Regions from separate parts of the Pseudoalteromonas sp. DSM 26666 genome, predicted to be linked through region 2. Evidence: predicted binding sites of a transcription regulator. Region 2 holds the regulator's gene; the other holds the start of a gene.
What was found. The regulator LexA, encoded in region 2, represses DNA repair genes until DNA is damaged. The targets are predictions, from matches to a motif close to TACTGTATNNNNATACAGTA.

Region 1 (6,220 bases), on a different contig from region 2:
AAGTTCAATTAACAGAGCCCATTATATTTCGCTTGCAAGCATTTCATCGCAACGTAGTCATTTAACGCCTCAATTTCCACAAGGATATATCATGCTCAATTGGTCAAAAATCGATACTGTATTACTCGACATGGACGGGACTTTACTTGATTTACATTACGACACTGACTTTTGGCTCAATGTTGTTCCACAACAACATGCTCTGGCTCAAAATATCAGTTTTGAGGAAGCCCGCGCAGATATCTTAAAACGCTATCAGGCTGTGAGTGGCAAAATTCAGTGGTACTGCTCTGACTATTGGGAAGCACAGCTAAACTTACCTATTCTCGAACTAAAGCGCCAGTCTGCTCACTTAATCAAAATTCGTGAAGACGTTCCGCATTTTTTAACTGAACTTCGACGTGCAGGTAAAGAGCTCATTTTACTTACCAATGCTCATCCAGAATGCGTAATGCTTAAATTTGAACATACCGCTATTGATAATTATTTAGACGGAGTGGTGTCAACGCATGAGTATGGGGTAAGTAAAGAGCAACAAAGTTTGTGGCATAAGGTTCAAGGGGATTTAGGGTTTGATAAACGCCGCACATTATTTGTAGATGACAGCTTACCGGTATTAAATGCCGCACGAGAATACGGCATTGAGCATTTACTTGCGGTTGCTAACCCTAATAGCCAGCAACCACATAACGAAATAACCGATTACTTAAGCGTCACCGATTATCGTAAGCTTATTTAGGGTCTGTTGATCTTTCAAGGTTAAATTTGCAGCAGTCTGTTTGGTATTTAGCCAAGGCAGAGCCTATGTGGTGTGGTTATTCCCCATAAATAGGCGATAACGCAGCATCAATGCCAAACAAGCGCTGCCCTTCGGGTTCTGCCTAGGGGCGATTTACTCTTTGTTGCTCGGTTTTTACTTAGCCCACTAGGTTACAAACCTCGCGTCGCGATTAAACCGCCCCTAGTTTGAACAAATTGTAATCCGCAAAGGTCAACAGACCCTGGCTTATTCGCCCTGAGGGTAACGCGCTACTAAGCCTTGATATACCTGTTTTGCAAAATCTACATGCTCAGTATCAAGGCTTTTAACTACTTCAACTAAGTGTTCGTTATCTTCTTTGCCATGCCACACTTTAATGTAGCTACCCTCTTTGTAACCATGATCCTGACGGAAGAAGTTCAGCGTATTTTTACCCACATAGCCACGATATAAATCATCAATATCCATACCGATTTGTGCCATACAACCGGCAAAAGCAGCCGCGTTAAAGGTTTTATTGGCAACCGCACTGGCCGCTAATAATTCAAGCGTTTGTTTAAAATCATCGCCTTGCTGTGGGGCGCTCATTTGAGTTTGTAGCTGCGTAGCGATTTGCTCGTAGCTGGTCTTACCGTCGATACGTAGCGATAAACCAAAATGAAAAATATCAACCAGCTCTAAAATTACTTGTTCAGTATCTGGCGTTTGTTTTTTCCACCATTTCCAACCGTAATGATCCAGCATTTCTGCACATTCAACCCAAATAGCTCTATACCACTCAAAGCCTTGACTAAACCATTGCTCATGTACTTTGGTATTCATGGCATTTTGCATTTCTAGCATAACAACTAGTTTGTTTAAATTCGCAGACATATTGGTTCCACTGTTGGATTTATAATTAGGGTAATAATACAGATAATATAACTTAACGACCAGCCGAAAACTCATGCCATGAGTTGATCAGGTCAACAAAGTCTTCAAAACCACAACCACTGCTTAAATCATTCTCTTCAAGCATGAGTTCATCATCTTGGTAGGCTAATATATCTTCGTTATCTTGATGCAGCGCATGTGCTTCGAATAATGCTTCATCTTTAGAAAGGATCAGATCAATTTCTTGGCCTTTAAGTGTTACCGGCTCAAAGCTTGAACTCACCGAGCTAATAAGTGCCTGCACCATCGCCACTTTATCTTTGCCTATTTCTTCATTTAACCAACGGCCTATAATCGCGTGCTCGCTGCTAATTTTAATTCTTAACCCACTAATAGGATCGCGAATGAATTGGTATTCCATAACTTTATTCCAGTACTGCTAATACAACAGATTATAACCTAATCAGCTATGAATAATGAAAGCCAGATACAAAAATAGCGCCGCAAGGCGCTATTTAGCATCATCAATTTAGCTAACCACCTGAGCGATAGCGTGCAGCATCAATAATTGCCCATAAATGGAACACGGCACCGATTACGGCTGGCACAACTAAAAACCATAGCGCATAACCGCCAAAAACCAAAATGGCAAACACCAGCGCCGCTAAAATGCGGCCCTGCACCAACTGCCCTAAACCGGGGAAAAAAATATTACATAATGCTGCGATTACGTTACCGCCAGAACCTTGTTGAGACATACTAACCTCTGTAGTTTAGTTAATTTTGTATTTATACTTATTATTTATACTTACACACTTTATGCCAATTTATTAAGGCTTACAAATCATACAGTTAAATTATTACGAATTTATCAGTTTAGTATTTTTTGCCAAAAATAAGTCAAATTAGCAATTTTAAATAGCTATTTTAGTTACTTGCTCAGTTTATACTGTTAACTATTCAACAACTTAAATACGTATTTTATAAATAGCTGTTTATAAAAACAGTATTTTATTTAGCCTAACAAAAACACCTGTTATACTGCTCTCATTATTGATTAAAAAGGCGTAACGATGGACGTTTCAGAATTACTCGATGGCTTAAATGATAAACAACGCGATGCCGTTGCAGCGCCATTACAAAACATGCTGGTATTAGCAGGAGCAGGTTCAGGTAAAACTCGAGTATTGGTTCATCGTATTGCCTGGTTAATGCAAGTAGAGCAAGCCTCTGCCTATAGTATTTTTGCGGTAACCTTTACTAATAAAGCCGCTAAAGAAATGCGCTCACGGGTTGAAGAAACATTAAAAGCCCCTGTAGGCGGCATGTGGATTGGTACTTTCCATGGTTTATCGCACCGAATTTTGCGTGCACATCACCGTGAAGCAAACTTACCAGAAGCCTTTCAAATTTTAGACTCTGACGATCAGCTTCGTATGATCAAGCGCTTATTAAAATCGATGAATATTGATGATAAAAAATGGCCGGCAAAGCAGTTTGGTTGGTATATAAGCGCTAAAAAAGACGAAGCTCTGCGCCCTAAAGATATTCAGGCATACGATATTAACGAGCAAATGATGTTGCGCGTTTACGCAGCCTATCAAGAAGCTTGTGATAGAGCGGGCCTCGTTGATTTTGCTGAAATATTACTACGCAGCTATGAGGTTCTTAAAAACAACCCAACCCTGCTTCGTCATTATCAGCAGCGCTTCGCGCACATGCTTGTAGACGAGTTTCAAGATACTAATACCATTCAGTATGCATGGTTAAAACTACTTGCGGGCGACACTAGTAGCATAATGATTGTAGGCGATGATGACCAAAGTATTTACGGTTGGCGTGGCGCTAAAATTGAAAATATCAAACGCTTTTTAACAGACTTTGACGCAGAGACAATTCGCCTTGAGCAAAACTATCGCTCGACTGCCACTATTCTTAAAGCGTCTAATGCACTTATACAGAATAACTCCGAGCGTATGGGTAAAAGCTTGTGGACTGACGGTAACGACGGCGAACCTATTTCTATTTATGCCGCCTTTAACGAGCTAGATGAAGCGCGCTTTGTGAGTAGCAAATTACGCAGCTGGCTAAATGCGGGGAACGCACTACAAGATGCGGCTATTTTGTATCGTAGTAATGCGCAATCGCGGGTACTTGAAGAAGCAATGCTACAAGAAGGTTTAAAATACCGAATTTATGGTGGTATGCGATTCTTCGAACGTCAAGAAATTAAAGATGCCCTCTCATACTTACGCTTAGTGGGTAACCGCCAAGATGATGCCGCATTTGAGCGTGTAATTAATACCCCAGCCCGAGGCATTGGCGACAAAACACTAAGCCATATTCGTGACTGCGCTCGCGCTGAGTCTTTGCCGCTTTGGTATGCTGCTAAAGCCATTGTAGAACAACAGCATTTATCGGGTCGTGCATCAGGAGCAGTTGCCAAGTTTGTCGAACTTATTGAGCATATTGAAGATAAAATTAGTGACTTAACGCTGCATGAGCAAGCTAAATACGCGATTCAAACCTCAGGGTTAATGGCTATGTATCAGGCTGAAAAAGGCGAAAAAGGCCGCGCTCGAGTAGAGAACTTAGAAGAATTAATTAGTGCCTGCGATCAGTATGAACTCCCTGAAGAGGAAGAGTTTAGCTCGCCACTACAAGGCTTTTTAGCCTATACCTCACTTGAGTCGGGCGAAGGCCAAGCCGATGAGCATGAAGATGCGGTACAAATGATGACGCTTCACTCAGCTAAAGGTTTGGAGTTTCCTTTAGTGTTTATGGTCGGTGTTGAAGAGGGCATGTTCCCATCACAACAAAGTAATGAAGAAACCGGCCGTTTAGAAGAAGAGCGCCGTCTTTGTTACGTGGGTATGACCCGCGCTATGGATAAGCTCTATATAAGCCATGCCGAAAGCCGCCGTTTATATGGCCAAGAGAAATATCACAGCCCATCGCGCTTTTTACGTGAAATACCCGAAGACTGCGTAGAAGAAATTCGAATTAAAACACAAGTATCTCGTCCGCCTGCAGCCGGTCGCTTTAGCGCATCGGTTAGCCATGCTGCATTTGAAGAAAGCGGATTTAACTTAGGTCAACGCGTGCTGCATGCAAAGTTTGGCATTGGCACCGTACTCAACTACGAAGGCAGTGGCGCACAATCTCGCGTACAAGTTAACTTTGACGACTTAGGCAGTAAGTGGTTAGTAACAGCTTATGCAAGATTACAAGCCGTTTAACCACGTTGTAGAGCGTGCACAGCAACAACTTGCGTATGCGAAACATCGCCAGTTACTGCTGCTTACAGGCGATAAAAATTGGTGTTATGAGCAATGTACTCAGCTGCTTGCTCATTTGCAGCACCCTTCTTTTGTACTGTCAAAAAGCACTCATTTAATTAATGCACATTGGCCAGAGCATACCCACCAAATTTTAGGGCAAGAGTGCGCCCATGCTGTTTATGACGGCTACAGTGGACTGGTGCCAGATAAACTAGCTGCGCTTAGTGGCGTTGTGCAAGCAGGTGGCTTTTTAATTGTATTACTTCCACCGCTCGAATCACTTGAACATTGGTGCGATCCTGCGCTGCCATTATTTCAATCATTTGGACAAGCGCATCAATACAGCTTTTTTAATCAACGTTTAAAGCACTTACTGAGCAGCGCCTCTTTATTACATTTTAATCAACAAGATGGCTGGGTTACTCTTGCCGACATTGATGCATCAGCAGGTACTATAGATTTTACCGAGCAACAACAATGTGTTGAATTAATAAAAAAAACCGCGCACGGACGGGCAAATAGACCATTATTGATTAATGCTGATCGGGGACGGGGTAAATCAGCGGCATTAGGGATTGCCGCAAGCGAGCTCAGCGATAAAAAAATCCTCATCAGCTCTATGCAATTTCGCGCATTGCACAGCAGCTTTAAACATTTAGCAAACGCACTTAATTTAGAGTATCAAGCAGGCAATAAATGCATTGCAAATATGCAATATGTTGCTCCTGATCAACTACTTAACGAACAGCCTGAGTGTGACTTGCTGTTAATTGATGAAGCGGCAGCAATCCCTGTTCCAATGCTCATAAAACTACTCCACCTTTATCCTCGCGTGGTATTTTCAAGCACCATGGTTGGCTATGAAGGCAATGGTCGCGGCTATATTCTAAAGTTTACTCGCTACATTAAAACGCATTTTAAAAATATGCGCAGTATGACTCTTGAGCAGCCTATTCGCTTTGCAAAGCAGGATCCATTAGAGCTGCACATTCGCACGTTATTAGCCTTAGATGCTGAACATCACAGCGTCACCTTACACTCTACCCCTTTGCAATTTAAGCAATTACAGGCACATCAACTTGCTAGTAACGAGTCACTACTTTATCAAGTGATTGGGTTGCTAACGCTGGCACATTATCAAACCAGTGTGAATGATTTACGCCACTTACTAGACGCCACTAAACAACATGTATTTGTTTGCCAACAAGGTGATAATATTCTCGGTGTCTGTTTAATTGCGATTGAAGGTGGATTTAATGCTTCCATGAGCAATGAAATAGCACAAGGAAAGCGTAGGCCTCAAGGT
Region 2 (6,220 bases):
CGCAAAAGAGCAATGCTAAAAACTATCGTATTAGCGTTAAAAAAGAGTGCCAACCAAAGCCTGGCGTGGTGTCTAATTATTTACACTCACTAGAGCAAGGCGCACGAGTAGAGTTATACCCGCCAGCGGGAGACTTCATTTTAAAAAATGAGGCAACTCCAGTGGTACTTATTTCAGCAGGCGTTGGCCAAACCCCGATGATGGCGATGCTGCAAACGCTACTTAGTGGTGATAAAAATCAAGCGATTAGTTATTTGCACGCGTGTGAAAACAGCCGCGAATTTTCATTTAAAGGGTATTTAGCGCAGCAAACGGCAATGCATCCACAGCTAAAAACATTTACTTGGTTTAATCAAGGTGGCGAGGAGTGTGATTTCACTGGGCTAATGGATTTAACGGTGCTTGAGGCATCATTACCTATTAGCGAAGGGGCATTTTATTTGTGTGGACCAGCATCATTTATGGCTTACGTAAAAGACCAGCTACTTGATTTAGGTGTGCAAAGCTCAAACATTCACTACGAAATATTTGGACCACACCAAGCGTTATAGGTTAATTAAAAGCGTGTGTTACACGCTTTTAATTTAAACTTACAGCTTTTTACTATTTGTGTTAGCAGCATAAGCTTGTTGTTGCCAAGCATTAAATAGCTTTTGTTGTTTAGCTGAAATTTTTAAACCATACGTTTTTTGCATGTAAGCGTACGCATCGGCAATGCGTTTACGTGCATGAACAGGCGGTTCAACAACACGTTGTTTAAAATTAACTTTAACCTCACAGCGACCATATTGCGTCGCGTTTTGGGCTAACATGCCAAAGCGGTAGTTTGAGCGATCGGCGTTAATTTCACCAATTGCAGGGGCTAAATTGTTTATATCGGCTTCCATCATGCGAAACTTAGCGCTAACTTTGCGGCAGTTTTTACGCCCACCATCTTGCCAACATTGTAACTGGTGACCAAATTCCCATGCAGGGACAATATGTTCCCATTCAATTCGCAATGCACGTTGATTTACTTTGCCTGAGCGGGTTAGTGTGTTGCGAGGCACGTAGCCACAATGGGTAGGATCGGGTACTAACTTTTTGCCTTGTTTTTTTATATCGCAACCACAATAAATACTTTTAGCGTTTTCGGGAAGGGTATTAATTAAGTGCTTTTTGGCACTCGAAAACCGCGTAAATTGTTCGCCCATTGCTGAAAAACAAGCACAGCAAGCCAACAAAGCTAAAATAAACCGAATCATATCCATCACATACGTGAACTACAGGAGCGCCTAGTTTAAGGCCTAGAATAAAAAAGTAAACTGCCACCGGCATGCTTTAATTTTAATTTGCGTATTTTGTGTAGGGCGTTTTTTAGGAGTAAATAGTGGGCAATATTCATAGGCTAACGCTAAAAATGCGTTAATGCAGTGATTCCAGCGTTGTTGATTTGGTATAACGGTAAAACTGCGTTAAAGTTTGCAATGAAATTAATAGAGGGTAAAAACGAGATAATGTCGGAAATTCAATTTTTAAATGTAGATCTAGAGCTTGAGTCAAAGCAAGATATTAGCGTATTAGTTGCTGATTTAAAAAAGGTCGCAACTATTTTACATTATGATAAAGACGAATACCGTCAACTTGCTCGCATTGAGGTTGCAGGTGAAATAACCACGCCAGATAAAGCGATTAATCACTTGTGTGAGTTAATCGAGTCGTGTTCACGCAATGCATTAAAGCAATGGTTGAGTTGTTCACGCAGAACTTTCGATATTGGGTTTGAGTCTGGCACTTCGCCAAAATGCTTTAACCAAGCCTTACATGCAGATACCTTGTTACGTATATCTGCAATTGGTGCAGGCGTAGAAATTACTATTTACCCTCTCGAAAAGTAATTTAACTTCAACCTTGGTTAATTGATTTACTAGCCTTTTCGCTCAACTACGGCTGCGGTCATCCGTGATACGCAGCAAAGCTCATTGCGGCTATTGGTTATTTTAATATCCCAAACCGAGCTGCGTTTGCCGATATGATAAGCTCTCGCTGTGGCCGTTAATGTGCCATTGCGTGATGCCTTTAAATGACTTGCACTGATCTCTTGGCCAACACAATAAAATCGATTGAAATCAACCACAAAATTAGCGGCATAACTTGCTACTGTTTCAGCAAGCACCACATTTGCACCACCATGAACGATACCCATAGGGTTATGATGCTCTGGAATTGCCGGCATAGTTGCCACTAAGTAGTCATCACCAATTTCACTGATCTCTATTCCCATGGTTTTCATGAGTGTCCCTTGGCCTGTAATACCTTGATCTAATTGCTTACAAAACTCTAATGTAATCGGTTGATGCCAAATACTCATGCTAGCTCCTTGGATAAGTAATTGAGAATTAAAATTTATTAATATGATAATGCGTTGCTAATAATTACATTTATCACCCTGCTTTTAAAGTAGGTTATTGTTTGATGATAACGACATATAAAGCATTAATTTATATTTGCGATTTTTAAATAACTGTATATACTCACAGTTAATTGTACTGTATGGAAAACCAGTTGTATGCGACCATTAACGAAACGCCAAGCGCAAATACTCGAACTCATTAAAGTGTTTATTAAAGACACTGGTATGCCTCCTACACGTGCCGAAATTGCACAAACACTGGGTTTTAAAAGTGCGAATGCTGCAGAAGAACACTTAAAAGCACTGGCCAAAAAAGGTGTGATTAAAATGAAGCCAGGCGCGAGTCGGGGCATTCAGCTTGTTGAAGAAGAGGAGCCAGAGCAGTTAGGCTTACCTTTAATTGGCAGGGTGGCTGCCGGTGAGCCAATATTGGCGCAACAGCATGTAGAAAGCCACTGTAAAATTGACCCTTTAATGTTTAAACCTGCGGCCGATTTTTTATTGCGTGTTAACGGTATGAGTATGAAAGACATTGGTATTATGGATGGTGATTTACTTGCTGTGCATAAAACCCAAGTTGCCGAAAATGGACAAGTTATTGTTGCCCGTGTTGACGACGATGTAACCGTGAAGCGTTTAGAAAAAGCGGGCAGAAAAGTACTCTTACATGCTGAAAATGATGAGTTTTCAGCTATTGAGGTCGATTTAGAAAATGAGTCGTTCAATATTGAAGGCTTAGCGGTAGGTGTTATTCGTAACGCTGACTGGATGTAGTATTAAAGCATAATTTAGCGCTTAATAGTGATTAGGCGCTGGGTTTGTTAGCAGCACAATGTCTAACTTATCAAATGTATGACTATATGTTGTTAAGTGCTTCTCCTATCATAAATAAAATCACTAAATACTTTATAAATAAACAAATTTACTCTGCTTTTTTAAGTTAACAATTTTTTATATTTCTATCCTGTAATTTCAATACACCCCTTACTAAACCTGACTCTTAGATTAATTGCCTGACTAGTTGCTATTTTTTTAGCTGCGCATTTTAAAAAATACACCTTGTTTATTTTTCATACTCACCTTGCTTATTGTTTATTTTTTAACTAGTTATTAAAGAGCTGGAATAAAAATAACTCACAGCTTAGTCGTTTTGAGAACACACATTTACTAAATCCAGCACCCTTATAAAAAATAAAAATAACGAATAGGCGTTTAAGCCGTATGCCTCTTCGCTTTGCGTCAGCAATAGCATCAAAGGAGCCGTCACATGGGTAAGCTGAGTTCTTCCTTGTGGCTTATATTGTTTGTTTTTTCGCAGAATGTGCTTGCTAATAGCCAATATAATATGCGTAAAGGCGTAACCGATATAAGTAATAATGTATACCAACTGCACATGACTATTTTTTTAATATGTTGTGTGATTGGGGTGATCGTGTTTGCCATTATGTTTTGGGCACTCATTCATCATCGCAAATCTAAAGGGGCTGTCCCTGCCCAATTCCATGAAAGCACCAAAGTAGAAATACTGTGGACTGCGATCCCTTTTGTCATATTAATTGTTATGGCCATTCCTGCGACTAAAACCTTAATTGCCATGGAGGATGCCAGCAAAGCTGATCTCACCATTAAAATTACAGGCTCACAGTGGAAGTGGCATTACGAGTATATGGGGGAGGACGTTGAGTTTTATTCCATGCTAGCTACCCCTCAAAATGAAATAACCAACCTTGCTGATAAAAACCCGAATTATTTACTTGAAGTAGATAAACCGCTGGTACTACCAATTAATCAAAAAGTACGTTTTTTAATGACTTCAGATGATGTTATTCACTCATGGTGGGTGCCTGACTTTGCCGTTAAAAAAGATGCAAACCCTGGCTTTATTAACGAAACATGGACCAATATTAATGAGGTCGGTACTTACCGTGGGCAGTGTGCAGAGCTTTGCGGTAAAGATCATGGTTTTATGCCTGTTGTAGTAGAAGCTAAAACAGAAGAAGACTTCAAAACGTGGTTAGCAGAGGCTAAACAAGCCAAACAAAAAGCAGCTGAGGCAGACGCTGCGTTATTAGACCAAGTTGTACCAAAAGAAGAGCTGATGGCGCTTGGTGAGCAGGTTTATATGGCGAGCTGCGCGGCGTGCCATCAACCAACTGGCTTAGGCTTACCAGGTGTTTTTCCGGCTCTTAAAGGCAGCCCAATAGTCATAGGTGATATCAAAGGGCATATAGATATTTTGCTCCACGGTAAACCGGGTACGGCTATGCAGTCTTTCGCAAAGCAATTATCAATCAAGCAAATAGCAGCTGTTATTACCTATAAACGCAACGCGTGGGGTAATGACACTGGTGATGTAATTCAACCGAGCGAGATACAAGCGGCACTGGATGCTGATGGGGAGGCTAAATAATGAGTAGCATTGCAGAACAACCTAATACCAATGAGGCTCATCATGCCCATCAACCTGCCACAGGCTTTAAGCGCTGGTTATTTACAACCAACCATAAAGATATAGGTAGCTTATATTTAATTTTTTCACTCACCATGTTTTTAATTGGTGGGGCAATGGCGATGGTTATTCGAGCTGAGTTATTTCAGCCGGGCCTACAACTGGTTGATCCTCACTTTTTTAATCAAATGACCACAGTGCATGGTTTAATAATGGTGTTTGGTGCGGTTATGCCAGCCTTTACCGGCTTGGCAAACTGGATGATCCCGCTAATGATTGGTGCGCCAGATATGGCCTTACCGAGAATGAATAACTGGAGCTTTTGGATTTTACCGTTTGCGTTTTTAATCCTATTAGCTTCATTATTTATGCCTGGTGGTGGCCCTGCATTTGGTTGGACCTTTTACGCGCCGCTTTCCACCACTTATAGTAACGACAACACAGCAATGTTTGTATTTGCTGTGCATATTATGGGTATTAGTTCGATTATGGGGGCCATTAATGTGGTGGTCACCATAGTAAATATGCGTGCTCCGGGTATGACGTGGATGAAGCTGCCGTTATTTGTGTGGACATGGTTGATCACGGCGTTTTTACTTATTGCAGTTATGCCGGTACTTGCTGGTGCAGTTACTATGGTGCTCACCGATAAATACTTCGCGACCAGTTTCTTTGATGCCGCTGGTGGTGGCGATCCGGTGATGTTCCAACATATTTTTTGGTTTTTTGGTCACCCTGAAGTTTATATTATGATTTTGCCTGCCTTTGGCATTATTTCTACGATTGTTCCCACCTTTTCACGTAAAAAACTATTTGGTTATGCCTCTATGGTGTATGCCACCTCCTCCATTGCCTTGTTGAGCTTTATTGTGTGGGCGCATCATATGTTTACCACTGGTATGCCCGTGGCGGGTGAGTTGTTTTTTATGTACGCGACTATGCTGATATCGGTACCTACCGGCGTAAAAGTATTTAACTGGGTAGCGACTATGTGGCGCGGGTCTATTAGCTTTGAAGTGCCAATGCTGTTTAGTATCGCATTTATTGTGTTGTTTACTTTAGGTGGTTTTTCGGGGTTGATGCTAGCGATTACACCTGCCGATTTCCAATATCATGATACCTATTTTGTGGTTGCACACTTTCATTATGTACTCGTAACGGGCGCGGTGTTTTCTATTATGGCGGGGGCTTATTATTGGCTGCCAAAATGGACCGGAAACATGTTCAATATTACCTTAGCAAAATGGCATTTTTGGTTGTCGTTAATAAGTGTAAATGTGCTGTTTTTCCCAATGCATTTTGTTGGGTTAGCCGGTATGCCACGCCGTATTCCAGATTATGCGCTACAGTTTGCTGATTTTAACGCCATTATTAGTATA

Region 1: uvrD (DNA helicase II) is a predicted target of LexA. The motif match lies at 2,623-2,642, and genes of this name have one in related genera.

The regions. Positions count from the first base shown of each region.
Region 1 covers NZ_FPAR01000009.1:3,329-9,548, reverse strand. The annotation lists gene yrfG (GMP/IMP nucleotidase) at 92-739, shown strand; gene BM380_RS14790 (dUTP diphosphatase) at 1,007-1,633, opposite strand; gene BM380_RS14785 (YacL family protein) at 1,686-2,054, opposite strand; gene BM380_RS14780 (hypothetical protein) at 2,167-2,391, opposite strand; gene uvrD (DNA helicase II) at 2,707-4,872, shown strand; gene BM380_RS14770 (GNAT family N-acetyltransferase) at 4,850-6,220, shown strand, end outside.
Region 2 covers NZ_FPAR01000011.1:27,349-33,568, forward strand. The annotation lists gene hmpA (NO-inducible flavohemoprotein) at 1-551, shown strand, start outside; gene BM380_RS15955 (endonuclease) at 591-1,244, opposite strand; gene BM380_RS15960 (hypothetical protein) at 1,497-1,877, shown strand; gene BM380_RS15965 (PaaI family thioesterase) at 1,907-2,350, opposite strand; gene lexA (transcriptional repressor LexA) at 2,549-3,166, shown strand; gene coxB (cytochrome c oxidase subunit II) at 3,660-4,802, shown strand; gene ctaD (cytochrome c oxidase subunit I) at 4,802-6,220, shown strand, end outside.